One region of the Priestia sp. 179-F W1.4 NHS genome, then DNA from elsewhere that is predicted to be linked to it. Evidence: a T-box and tRNA genes for the amino acid it is inferred to sense, from the RefSeq annotation. Region 1 holds a T-box; the other holds one or more tRNA genes.
What was found. A T-box is a leader RNA that pairs with one kind of tRNA and senses whether it is charged. The one in region 1 lies ahead of thrS (threonine--tRNA ligase), so its partner is inferred to be a tRNA-Thr.

Region 1 (5,726 bases):
CTAGGATGAATTTATCTAAAGCAAATATCACGAAAATTACCCGAACGTTAACGAAAGATGAGTTAATTAAAAGATTCCAATTGGCAGACAATAAAAAAGAGGTCTACTTTAAGTTAACAGCAAAAGGAAAACAAGTTTTCGAACTTCACGAAAAACTACATAGCAGAAGGAAACGACAATTTTATGATTTAATTGATGATTTCTCTGATGACAAACAAAAAATTATATTAGAGTTCCTTGAAACTATGATTAATAAATTAAGACAAGAATAGACACATTAGGTGCTTTTAGAATGTCAAACATACTTTTATATGGAAAAACTTATTTACAAGGTAGGAGATTTATATGGGACATACAAATACAAAACCTATTTTTATCTTATACGTCGTTTGTATAAGTGCATTTTTTGCATCTTTAAATCAAAATATTTATTCGCCTATTATTCCGTTAATTAAGGATTCATTTGATGTAAGCACAACATTAGTTAATTTAACTGTTTCATTGTTCATCTTTATTACAGCTATTATGCAAATAGTCTACGGGACTATTCTTGACTTTAAAGGAAGTCGTCTTATTCTTCTCCCTAATCTCATACTTACAGTGTTGGCTAGTATTGGGTGTGCTGTTACGAGTAACTTTACATTGTTTCTTGTTTTTCGATCTTTGCAAGCCCTCGGAACCGCAGCCATTCCATTGATTGCAGCTGCTACAATAACGGATCTTTTTGATGGGGAAGAACGTGGTAGTGCTATGGGAACTTATCAAACCTTGTTATCTATTGCTCCTGCAGTAGCTCCTATTTTAGGAGGATTTATAGGAGACCGATACAATTATGATGGTGTTTTCTGGTCATTAGTGGGTATATCTATTCTTTTACTTATTATCAATATGTTGTTTTTTCCTAAAGACCAGAAAAAGCACAAGACAAGCAAGAGGAACGGTCTTCATTTTTACCTTGTAATGGCGAAGGATAAGATGGGAAGTGTATTGTTGTCATTAAGCTTCTTGAACTTTTTGATTTACTTTTCTATCCTGGTTTATCTCCCCGTTTTATTAACAGACCACTACCATCTAAACCTAAAACTTGTTGGCTTGCTTTATCTTCCTATGACGCTAAGCCTTATAGCCGGAAGCCTATTATTCAAATACATTCAAAAGAAGATTTCTCTTATAAATGTATTTACCTTTACTAATTTTTTAATCGCTTTTAGTATTATAGGATTTGGACTCACACATACTGCTTCCTTATCCCTTATGTCACTAAGCCTATTCATTTATGGGATGGGAATTGGTATTTTAACACCTTCCTATGCAACTATATTGACTCATCAATTTGAGCAAAATCGAGCTAGTGCTATGGGAGTATTTAACTTTGTGAGATATATCGGTATGTCTATAGGCCCTCTTGTGTCAGGTACATTACTAGGAGTTTTGAGAAGTGAAATAATGTTCACAATGTTCGGTGTTATGTTTGGTATTATAAGTATCTTTGGATATTTACTAGTGTACAACACAAAAAATATAGATAAAAATAGCCGTACCAATAAGCCATCTTTTTAAATGAAAATATCTAATTAATTACATATTTAGAATTAAGTATTGACATTTACAAATAATATAAATTATAATTCTATTTATTGGAAATGAACATGTTGAGCGTTGAAAAGGACACGAATTATTTTTATATTTCTTTACAGAGAATAGGGCCTTTGGCTGTGAGCCCTTAAGAAAGAGAAATAATTTACCACCTTGGAGCTATTGTGGGGAAATATGTAGATAGAGTAACCTCAATCGGGAAATCCGTTATCTTTTTGAGAATATAACACTTTTAGTGTTTTATAAAATTAGGGTGGTACCACGACCGCACTCGTCCCTGTTAGAGGGATGAGTGCGGTTTTTTATGTTCAAAAATAAATAGATAAGCAACGAAAAGGACATGAATTATTTTTATACTTCTTTGCAGAGAATAGGGTCTTTGGCTGTGAGCCCTTAAGAAAGAGAAATAATTTACCACCTTGGAGCTTTATTAGTGAACTAGTAGTAATTAATAACGTTTGCGACGTTACAGCACCAGAGCCATCGATATATTTATATTGATGGGAATTTGGGTGGTACCACGTGTGAAAACATACTCGTCCCTTACTTAGGGATGAGTATGTTTTTTTTTGACTTTATTTAAATAGGAGAGGTTATCATGAGTAAAGATTTAATTCAAATTCGCTTTTTAGATGGAAATGAGAAAGAATTTTCAAAAGGTATTACATTACATGCTATTGCAGAATCGATTAGTTCTAGCCTAAAGAAGAAAGCCGTTGCCGGTAAAGTAAATGGAGAATTATATGACTTGCATCGATCTATTAATCAAGATGCAGAAATTGAAATCTTAACAGTAGATTCTGAAGAAGGTCTGGAAATTATGAGGCATACAACAGCTCACATACTTGCTCAGGCAGTAAAAAGAGTACATAAGAGTGTAAAATTAGGTGTAGGACCAGTTATTGAAGATGGATTTTATTACGATATGGATCTTTCTACAACGATTGCTTCTAATGAGTTACTACAACTTGAACATGAAATGAAGAAAATTATTAATGAAAATCATCCTATTGAACGTACTGAAGTGACACGCAGTGAAGCTGAAAGAATATTTAGCGAGATAAACGACGAGTTGAAACTCGAATTATTACGTGATATCCCTATGAATGAAACAGTTACGATTTATAAACAAGGGGAATTTTTCGATTTATGTCGAGGCCCACATCTTCCTTCTACTGGAATGGTTAAGGCGTTTAAATTAACAAAAGTATCAGGGGCATACTGGAGAGGTAACAGCGATAACCAAATGTTACAACGTGTATATGGCGTGGCTTTTCGTTCTCAAAAACAGTTAAATGAGTATGTAATGTTTCTAGAAGAAGCAGCTAAAAGAGACCATCGAAAATTGGGAAATGAACTAGAATTATTTATGTTTTCTGATGAAGCACCAGGAATGCCTTTTTATTTAGCTAAAGGACAAATGGTTAAAAATCAGCTGGAGCAGTTCCTGCGATCCGTTCAAGAAAAGCATCATTATGAGGAAGTACGTACTCCTTTTATGATGAATCAACAATTATGGGAAAAGTCTGGTCACTGGGATCATTATAAGGATAATATGTATTTTTCAGAAGTGGATAATGCTAAATTTGCACTAAAGCCCATGAACTGTCCTGGTCATATGCTTATCTTTAAAAATAAGCTCCATTCCTATAGAGATTTACCCATTCGAATGGGAGAATTCGGTCAAGTTCACCGTCACGAATTCAGTGGGGCTCTAAATGGATTATTAAGAGTACGTACGTTTTGTCAGGACGATGCTCATATCTTTGTTACTCCTGAACAAATTGAAAGTGAAATTAAATCGGTCATTGAATTAGTGGATTATATCTACAAAACATTTGGTTTTGAATATAGTATTGAACTTTCAACTCGACCAGAAGACTCAATGGGAGAGGATAGCTTATGGGAACTTGCTGAAAGTTCTTTAGAAAACGTATTAAAAAGTTTGAACTTCAACTATAAAGTTAATGAAGGCGACGGAGCATTTTATGGTCCTAAAATCGATTTTCATATTAAGGATGCTTTAAAAAGAAGTCATCAATGTGCAACAATTCAATTAGACTTCCAGCTTCCAGAAAAATTTGATTTAAATTATATTAATGAAAAGAACGAAAAACAGCGTCCGGTTGTCATTCACCGTGCTATTTTTGGATCTCTTGACCGTTTCTTTGGCATTTTAATTGAGCACTTTGGAGGTGTCTTCCCAACATGGTTGGCACCTGTACAGGTAAAGGTTATTCCAGTTTCCCTAAAGGTTCATCAGGAATATGCACAAGAGATTAAAGAAGCTCTAGGAAAGAAAGGGATTCGAGTAGAATTAGATACTCGAGAACAAAAGCTCGGATATAAGATTCGAGAAGCTCAAGTGGCGAAGGTTCCTTATATTTTGGTATTAGGAGATAAGGAAATGGAAAGCAACTCCGTAAATGTACGAAAACACGGTGAGGAAAAGTCTGAAACTTTCAATTTAGATAGCTTTATTGAAAAACTTCAGGATGAAATTGTTGAAAAGAAACTTAGATAATGAAAAAAAGAAGGTTCCTTAACATTCGACAAGGAACCTTCTTTTTTTTCAATAACAATTTTTATGATAGCAGGATCTTGAAGGATTGATGATAGTAAAAATAAAAAAATTTAAAACGCTGAAATTCGCATTAATTATTCTTGCTCTATTTAAAATTAAAGATCTCCTTTGAGGACGTTTCTCTACTTATTAAATAGAATAAAAAATTTTATAGTCCGTAAAAGTATACCTTTACGGACTGTGTGTTTTTTTATATGAAACCTATCACTTTTATAGTTCGTTTTAATTTAAAAACAAATTACGAACGTTTTCATAAGTGTATACACTTTTATGAACGTTCAATTATATATTCGCATAAAAGTTTTATAAGGTTAGCGAATGTATATAGCTATGGATTGGAAGGAGTTCGTTTAGTGCAGAATTAAAATAAAAAGCAGCATTCTCATGTATAAATGGCATGGGCATGCAGCTTTTTTCTGCAAATATAGTTATATACTTTTTCTTTTACAATTTACACTATTAACCCTTATTATGGAATTAAACTTAAAATAAGGTGGGAGATGCTTGTATGAGAGCTAAGATTGAGAAAGCGAACCATGTAGTGATGTTTGAAACAACTGGTGAGTTTTATGCACATGAAGTGACTCAAGGTCCTAAAGTGGGTTTCTTTGCTTGCCCCTCTTGTGGAGTGAAAGTTTATCATAAACAAGATCATTTCTTTTCCCGTGAACATGCAAATACGTGTACTTACGTACAAGAGCAATCTAAGACAAAGTTTTAAAACTGTATCCTAAAATCTAGTTTGCACATTTATTATTGGTCATATTATACATTTATAGTATAATATGAAAGTTGTGCTTATGAACATATAAAAGGAGAGTCAGCATGAAAGGACTAAGTACGTTGAGAAGGATAGATGCAGTGGGGCGCATAGTAATTCCCATTGAGTTAAGAAATCTAATGGATATAGATAAAGATGATGAAGTAGAGATTTTATTGGAAGATGATCATATAGAGATAAAAAAATACAGAGAATCTAATGAATGTCTGATTACAGGTGAGATAACGCCTCAAAACCGTAGATATGCAAATAGCATGGTTCTAAGTCCGTTAGGCGCAAAAATTTTATATAATGAAATAAAAGACAAGCAAAAAACCTTTGAATCTTAGATTCAAAGGTTTTTTATTGAATTATTTTTTATTCTGTATACTTTCTAACCAGTTTTGTACAGAAGACCCTAAGCTAGTTGCTCCTACCTTTAGTTCATCCATAATATAAGAAATTAGATTGTGTAAACTGTACTCTTCCTTATAAGGGTTATTTTTATTGATGAATTTTAGGACTTCTTTTAACTCTTTTATCCTCCCCTGGTCCAATTCTTCTTCTAAATGCCGAGTCATGTATTCATCAACAAAATCTGAATTCCTTATACTTGCTTCAATTAAGAAAGATGCTGCTAATGCAGGAGAGCAATCTAAAGCATAGGCTAAGCGTTTCAGAATATCATACGTTTCTCCATGTCCATCTTTTAAGCGCGTAGAGACACGCTCTTTCTCAATATTCTTGTATAGATGTCTAATTGGCTCTTTGGACATATCTCCCATA
Region 2 (5,726 bases), on a different contig from region 1:
AACGATTCATGAAATAGATAAAACCTCCGTACAGATTAACAAATACTACGCTTACCCATAAAGAACGAAACGTCGGCTCATATCTGCAGGCAGCAATTAGCATACAGCAAGCAAGTACCAAACCGCCATGCGATACATAGAACTGCACATAGCGAAACTGGGCATACGCATAGCCGCCAAGGTCTGGGGTAATCATCGCTTGAACAGAGCTGCTGATTCCTGCGAAGTACACAAAATAAAAAAGAAATCTGCTTTTGGTTATCAGCATAACAGCAGCCAGCAGCACGACTATATCACTCAGATGAAGAGGCAAAGAAGTTTCAACGGACCACTGATGACATCCGATTTCCCAAGCCTGGTAGGCCGTTTCTGAAGCAATTAGAACGAGTGAAAGCAAAATGAACACAAACCTCTTTTTTCGCAGCTGCTTTCGACACAAAAAAATAACTGTTCCTATGATCACGATAATGGCTAAAGTTACAAGGTGTTCAACTGAAAAAAGCTGAAAAGAATGTTGTACAGGATGACACGCAAAAAATGAATTCATAACGGCGCCCCCTCTCCATCAAAAAACAAATTTGGTACCTTTAGCTTGTTCATAAAATCGTATTTTCATTAATGCTTCTCTCACAGCAAAAAGAGATTGAAACATAACGAAATCACGCCAATATAAAGAAGAACAAATGGGGTAAATGATCGAGTATGAATTGCCTCTTGCGCTCCAATCAATTGCTAGAAGCACCTACATATATGAAAGCCACGTCCACCATGCCAATAAAAAGATCCGAACGATTTATCGTTCGGATCTTCTTTTAGCTAAAATACTTTTGTACGGATCGTTTTGTCTTCATTTTTATTTTTTAATTAATCCTTTTTTCAGTAAGAATTGATGAGCGACTTCTTCAGCCGTTTTTCCTTTTGCATTTACTTGATAGTTCATTTCACGCATTTCGTCGTCACTGATTTTACCACCCAGTTGATTTAAGATTCTTTTCAGTTCAGGGTGCTCTTTTAGCGTATCTTCACGAAGTACAGGCGCTCCTTGATACGGAGGGAAGAACTGCTGGTCGTCTTTTAAGACTTTTAAACCAAACTGTTTGATTTCGGGATCCGTTGCGTAAGCATCAAGCATGTTAATATCGCCTTTTTCAACAGCGCGATAGCGAAGCTTCGGCTCCATCGTTTTAATATTCGGGAAAGTAAGGCCATATTCTTTTTGAATGCCTACGTAGCCGTCTTCACGATCTTTAAACTCAAGCGTAAATCCTGCTTTTACTTTATCTGTTGCATTTGCCAAATCTGAAATGGTCGTTAGATTATTTTCTTTGGCAAATTCTTTTGTCACGGTCAATGTGTACGTATTATTAAACTTCATTGGATCTAAATAGACAAGCCCGAATTTCTTTTTAAATCCTTCTTTTGCCTGCTTGTACACCTGTGTTTCATCTTTGCTGTCCGGCTGTTCCTTTAGATGCGTCACAATGGCTGTCCCCGTATATTCAGGGTACAAATCAATTTCCTTGTTACGCAGAGCCTCAAATACAAATACCGTTTTCCCAAGCGACGAACGAAGGTTTACTTTCATATCGGTTTGATCTTCAATTAATTCTTTGTACATATTGATTAAAATATCTTGTTCTGCACCAATTTTCCCTCCGATAACAAGGTCTGGTTTTGTTGCGCTCATCGCTGCAAACGGAGAAACAAGAATAAGTACTAATACGATGATCATGATGAACGAGCGTTTTTTGGACCCTTTTTTAGCAGAGTGTTCAATCGTTCGCAGAATTCCATCAAAAATAAGCGCTAATAATGCTGCTGGAACGGCTCCTAATAAAATCAAACTATTATCGCTTCGGTCAATACCAAGCAAAATTAAGCTTCCGAGTCCGCCTGCTCCGATAAGAGCCACGATTGTCGCTGTACCAATAATGAGTACCATCGCTGTGCGAATTCCGGCCATAATGACAGGAAGCGCTAGAGGAAGTTCTACTTTGATTAATCGTCTCCACGAGTTCATCCCCATGGCTTTGGATGCTTCAATTAAAGATGGGTCCACTTCTTTAATTCCGGTATATGTATTTCGTACAATAGGAAGAAGCGAATATAAAAACAGTGCAATAACCGCGGGAAAGGTTCCAATTCCGACAAGAGGAATCAGTAATCCTAATAAAGCGAGTGAAGGAATGGTTTGCAGTACGGCTGTTACGCCAATGATCGGTTCAGCAATGCGGTCATGCCTCGTTAAGTACAGTCCAAGCGGCACTGAAATTAATACGGCGATCACAAGAGCCAGTAGTGAAATTTGAATGTGTTCAAGAAGAGCTTGAAACAGGGCATCTCCTCGTTGATCTAATAATGCGCTTAGTGCATTCATTACAGCGTTCCTCCTTCTTTCGTTTTATCAGAAAGAAACGCTAATAGAGTTTTGCGCGTTACAACGCCAATGCGTTTGCTCCCTTTTTTCACAGCTATTGCTTCATGGTCGTAAAGGGCGTCCATTGCCTGCTGAACAGTGGCGGTTGAAGCTAGCTCTTCGGTAGGTTCTACGTCTGGCTGTTCACTTTCTTTGACAAACATATCCAATGTCTCAAATAAAGTATTTCCTTGATTTCCAATAAATGTTTTCACAAACTCATTTTTAGGCTTTTGAATGAATTCCTCCGGGGTGCCAACTTGAACAATTTCCCCATCTTTCATCAGGCAGATACGATCTCCAAGCGTCATGGCTTCGCTCATATCATGCGTAACAAACACAAATGTTTTTTTGATTTTTTCTTTTAAGCTAATAACATCTTGTTGAAGCTGTTCGCGGCTTAACGGATCGAGGGCACTAAAGGGTTCGTCCATTAAAATAACGGGAGGATCAGCTGCGAGGGCACGTGCTACACCTACACGTTGCTGCTGGCCACCTGAGAGCTCAGACGGCTTTCGGTTTCGATATTGCTTTGGGTCTAGTCCTACCAAGGTAAGCAGTTCATCAATACGCGTTTTGATTTTGTTTTTCTTCCAATGCTTCATCTCCGGTACAATGGCTATATTCTCAGCAATGGTCATATGAGGAAAAAGAGCAATCTGCTGTAGCACATAACCAATGTTCCAGCGTAGCTCATGTATGTTGTGGTCCGATACGAGCTTATCTTTTATGTATAGTTCTCCTTCGGTAATATCATGAAGACGGTTAATCATTTTTAAGGTGGTTGTTTTTCCACATCCACTCGGACCAATTAAAACGAAAAACTCTCCTTCTTTTATTTCTAGATTAATATTTTTCACGGCGGTCGTACCGTCTGGATATTGCTTTGACACATTCTTAAACGTAATCAAATTATCGTTCACACTCCCTGTTGAAATTTAACCCCTAGTTTCGTGTACCCAATACTTAGAGGTAATAAACATTCTTTTAAGAATATTTCTAAATATGATTCATAAGACATAGTGGAAAAGATATACATGTTTTCTAACAGCCTCCTAATAAGGCTATCAAACTGTTAAAGTTTTCACAAGGCGGGGAAGAATAATTCGGAGAATAAATTTAAAGCCAATCCAAATAAAAAAACCTTCTTTCAACAAGAAAGAAGGTTTTTGAGTATGCTAGCGACAGGGATCGAACCTGCGACCTCTTGCTTACCATGCAAGTGCTCTACCTACTGAGCTACACCAGCGTCTTGGAAAATTATATCACGTTTAAATTTATTTAGGAAGCGCTTTTTAAATTTTTTTATTGGTATATTCTCTAATTTGCGTCTTCTGAAATTCGCACTTTCTACAAAGTTCCATATTTCATGTTAGAACTTCTTACATAAATTGTGTGAATTTTCTTTTTTTATATTACCCTTAGTAAAATAGCTTACAAAAGAAGGGAAGAAAATAGATGGAACAACAACCAACCATGACAAAATCAAAAACGGCAACTCCCTACCCAAGAGACTGCACGTTCAGCCTGGAAGATTGGACGACGCTTGCTAAGTATTGGTACCCCGTCGCACGCTGCAGTGATGTAACAGAAAAACCAACGTCCGTAAAATTACTAGATGTAAATCTAGTTTTATACCGCACCACACACAAAGTTGTAGCGGCACGTGATTTATGCGTTCACCGAGGCACCCCGCTTAGCATGGGCTGGGTGGAAGATGATGAAATTGTCTGTCCTTACCACGGCTTCCGCTACGCAACGGACGGCGCATGCACGTCAATTCCAGCTCACCCTGACGCCAACATTTCTCCCCGTCTCTGTATGGCCGTCTATCCAGTTATTGAACGATATGGATTAGTGTGGACGTCCCTGACAGGAGAACAAGATAACCTGCCTTATTTCGATGCGTGGGAGGACCCTGATTTTCAGCAAATTGTTTGTCCGAGCTTTGATATCATGGGTTCAGCCGGTCGTCAAATGGAAGGCTTTTTAGACGTAGCTCATTTTGCTTGGGTTCACACAGACACATTTGGTGATCGAAACAACGCCTTTGTGCCTAAATATAAAGTAAGCGATACAGACTATGGGCTTCATGTAGAATATACGAGCACCGTGAGCAATTATTCCAAAGAACAGCAGCATTTAAATCCACCTGATTTTAAATGGCTTCGCGTCTTTGATGTTTATCCCCCGTTTACAGCTACGCTAAAAGTATACTTCCCAGAAGGCGCAGAGCTGTGGATTATGAATGCAGTCTCTCCTATTTCAGCCCGCGAAACACGTTTATTCGCGCCAATCGCTCGAAACTTTGACAAAGATTCTCCCGTTGAAGGTGTGTATGACTTTAACCTTCGCGTCTTTGACGAAGACCGTGAAATGGTTGAAAACCAAAAACCTGAAGACTTGCCTTTAGACCTGCAGATGGAAGCGCATATTATGGCTGATCAAACGTCCATCGGTTACAGGAAATTATTAAAGAAAATGGGCTTAAGCTTTAGATATACAAGCTAAAAAAAATCCCCGCTGTCTCAGCGGGGATTTTTTTATTTAGCAAACTGCTCACGTGCTGCTGTTTCCTTTATCACTTCATCTTCACTTGCCGGCGTTGCGCGTTTCATGAAGAATGAAAGAATTAAGGCAACCACCACTAGGACTACTGAGACAGCAAACGCATCGTTAATCCCTTGTACCATTGCCTGCATCCCAATCTGTTCTTTCATTTGAGCTGCCCCGGCTGCGGTTGCATTAGCTGCTCCTGCTCCGCTCATTGCATCTTGAGCGAGCTCTTTTGCATGAGTAGCTGTACGGTTTGACATCACCGTTACTAAAAGAGCCGAACCAATGGCTCCCGATACTTGTTGAAGCGTATTGTTCATCGCAGTACCATGCGGATTAAAACGCTGCGGAAGCTGATTTAATCCGTTTGTCATAACCGGCATCATCACCATAGACATTCCGAACATACGAAGCGTGTAAAGCGTAATGAGCGTTGTATAGGTCGTATCAAGCTCTAAGTTACTGAAGAAATACGTCGTAACGGCTGTAATCGTTAGACCCGTTACAGCCAATGCACGCGCTCCGAATTTATCAAATAATTTTCCGGTAATCGGTGACATCACACCCATTAGCAGCGCACCTGGAAGCATTAGTAATCCTGAATGAAGAGGAGAAATGCCCCGTACCGTTTGAACATAAATTGGCATTAGCAGCATGGCTGAGAATAATGCCATTGTGATCACCATCGAAATCGTTGATGATAAAGCAAACATTGGATATTTAAAAATGCGGAATTCAAGCATCGGTGTTTTAA

Region 2: it has a tRNA-Thr gene. The T-box ahead of thrS (threonine--tRNA ligase) is inferred to sense a tRNA for this amino acid. The anticodon was not compared.

Annotation. Positions count from the first base shown of each region.
Region 1 covers NZ_JBIQFF010000016.1:2,050-7,775, reverse strand. The annotation lists gene ACH0CI_RS26235 (MarR family transcriptional regulator) at 1-272, shown strand, start outside; gene ACH0CI_RS26230 (MFS transporter) at 346-1,560, shown strand; T-box leader at 1,651-1,878, shown strand; T-box leader at 1,917-2,143, shown strand; gene thrS (threonine--tRNA ligase) at 2,195-4,120, shown strand; gene ACH0CI_RS26220 (hypothetical protein) at 4,689-4,901, shown strand; gene ACH0CI_RS26215 (AbrB/MazE/SpoVT family DNA-binding domain-containing protein) at 5,006-5,290, shown strand; gene ACH0CI_RS26210 (hypothetical protein) at 5,312-5,726, opposite strand, start outside.
Region 2 covers NZ_JBIQFF010000001.1:962,041-967,766, reverse strand. The annotation lists gene ACH0CI_RS04935 (YwaF family protein) at 1-547, opposite strand, end outside; gene ACH0CI_RS04930 (ABC transporter permease/substrate-binding protein) at 854-2,377, opposite strand; gene ACH0CI_RS04925 (ABC transporter ATP-binding protein) at 2,377-3,327, opposite strand; tRNA gene ACH0CI_RS04920 (tRNA-Thr) at 3,593-3,665, opposite strand; gene ACH0CI_RS04915 (aromatic ring-hydroxylating dioxygenase subunit alpha) at 3,875-4,927, shown strand; gene ACH0CI_RS04910 (DHA2 family efflux MFS transporter permease subunit) at 4,960-5,726, opposite strand, start outside.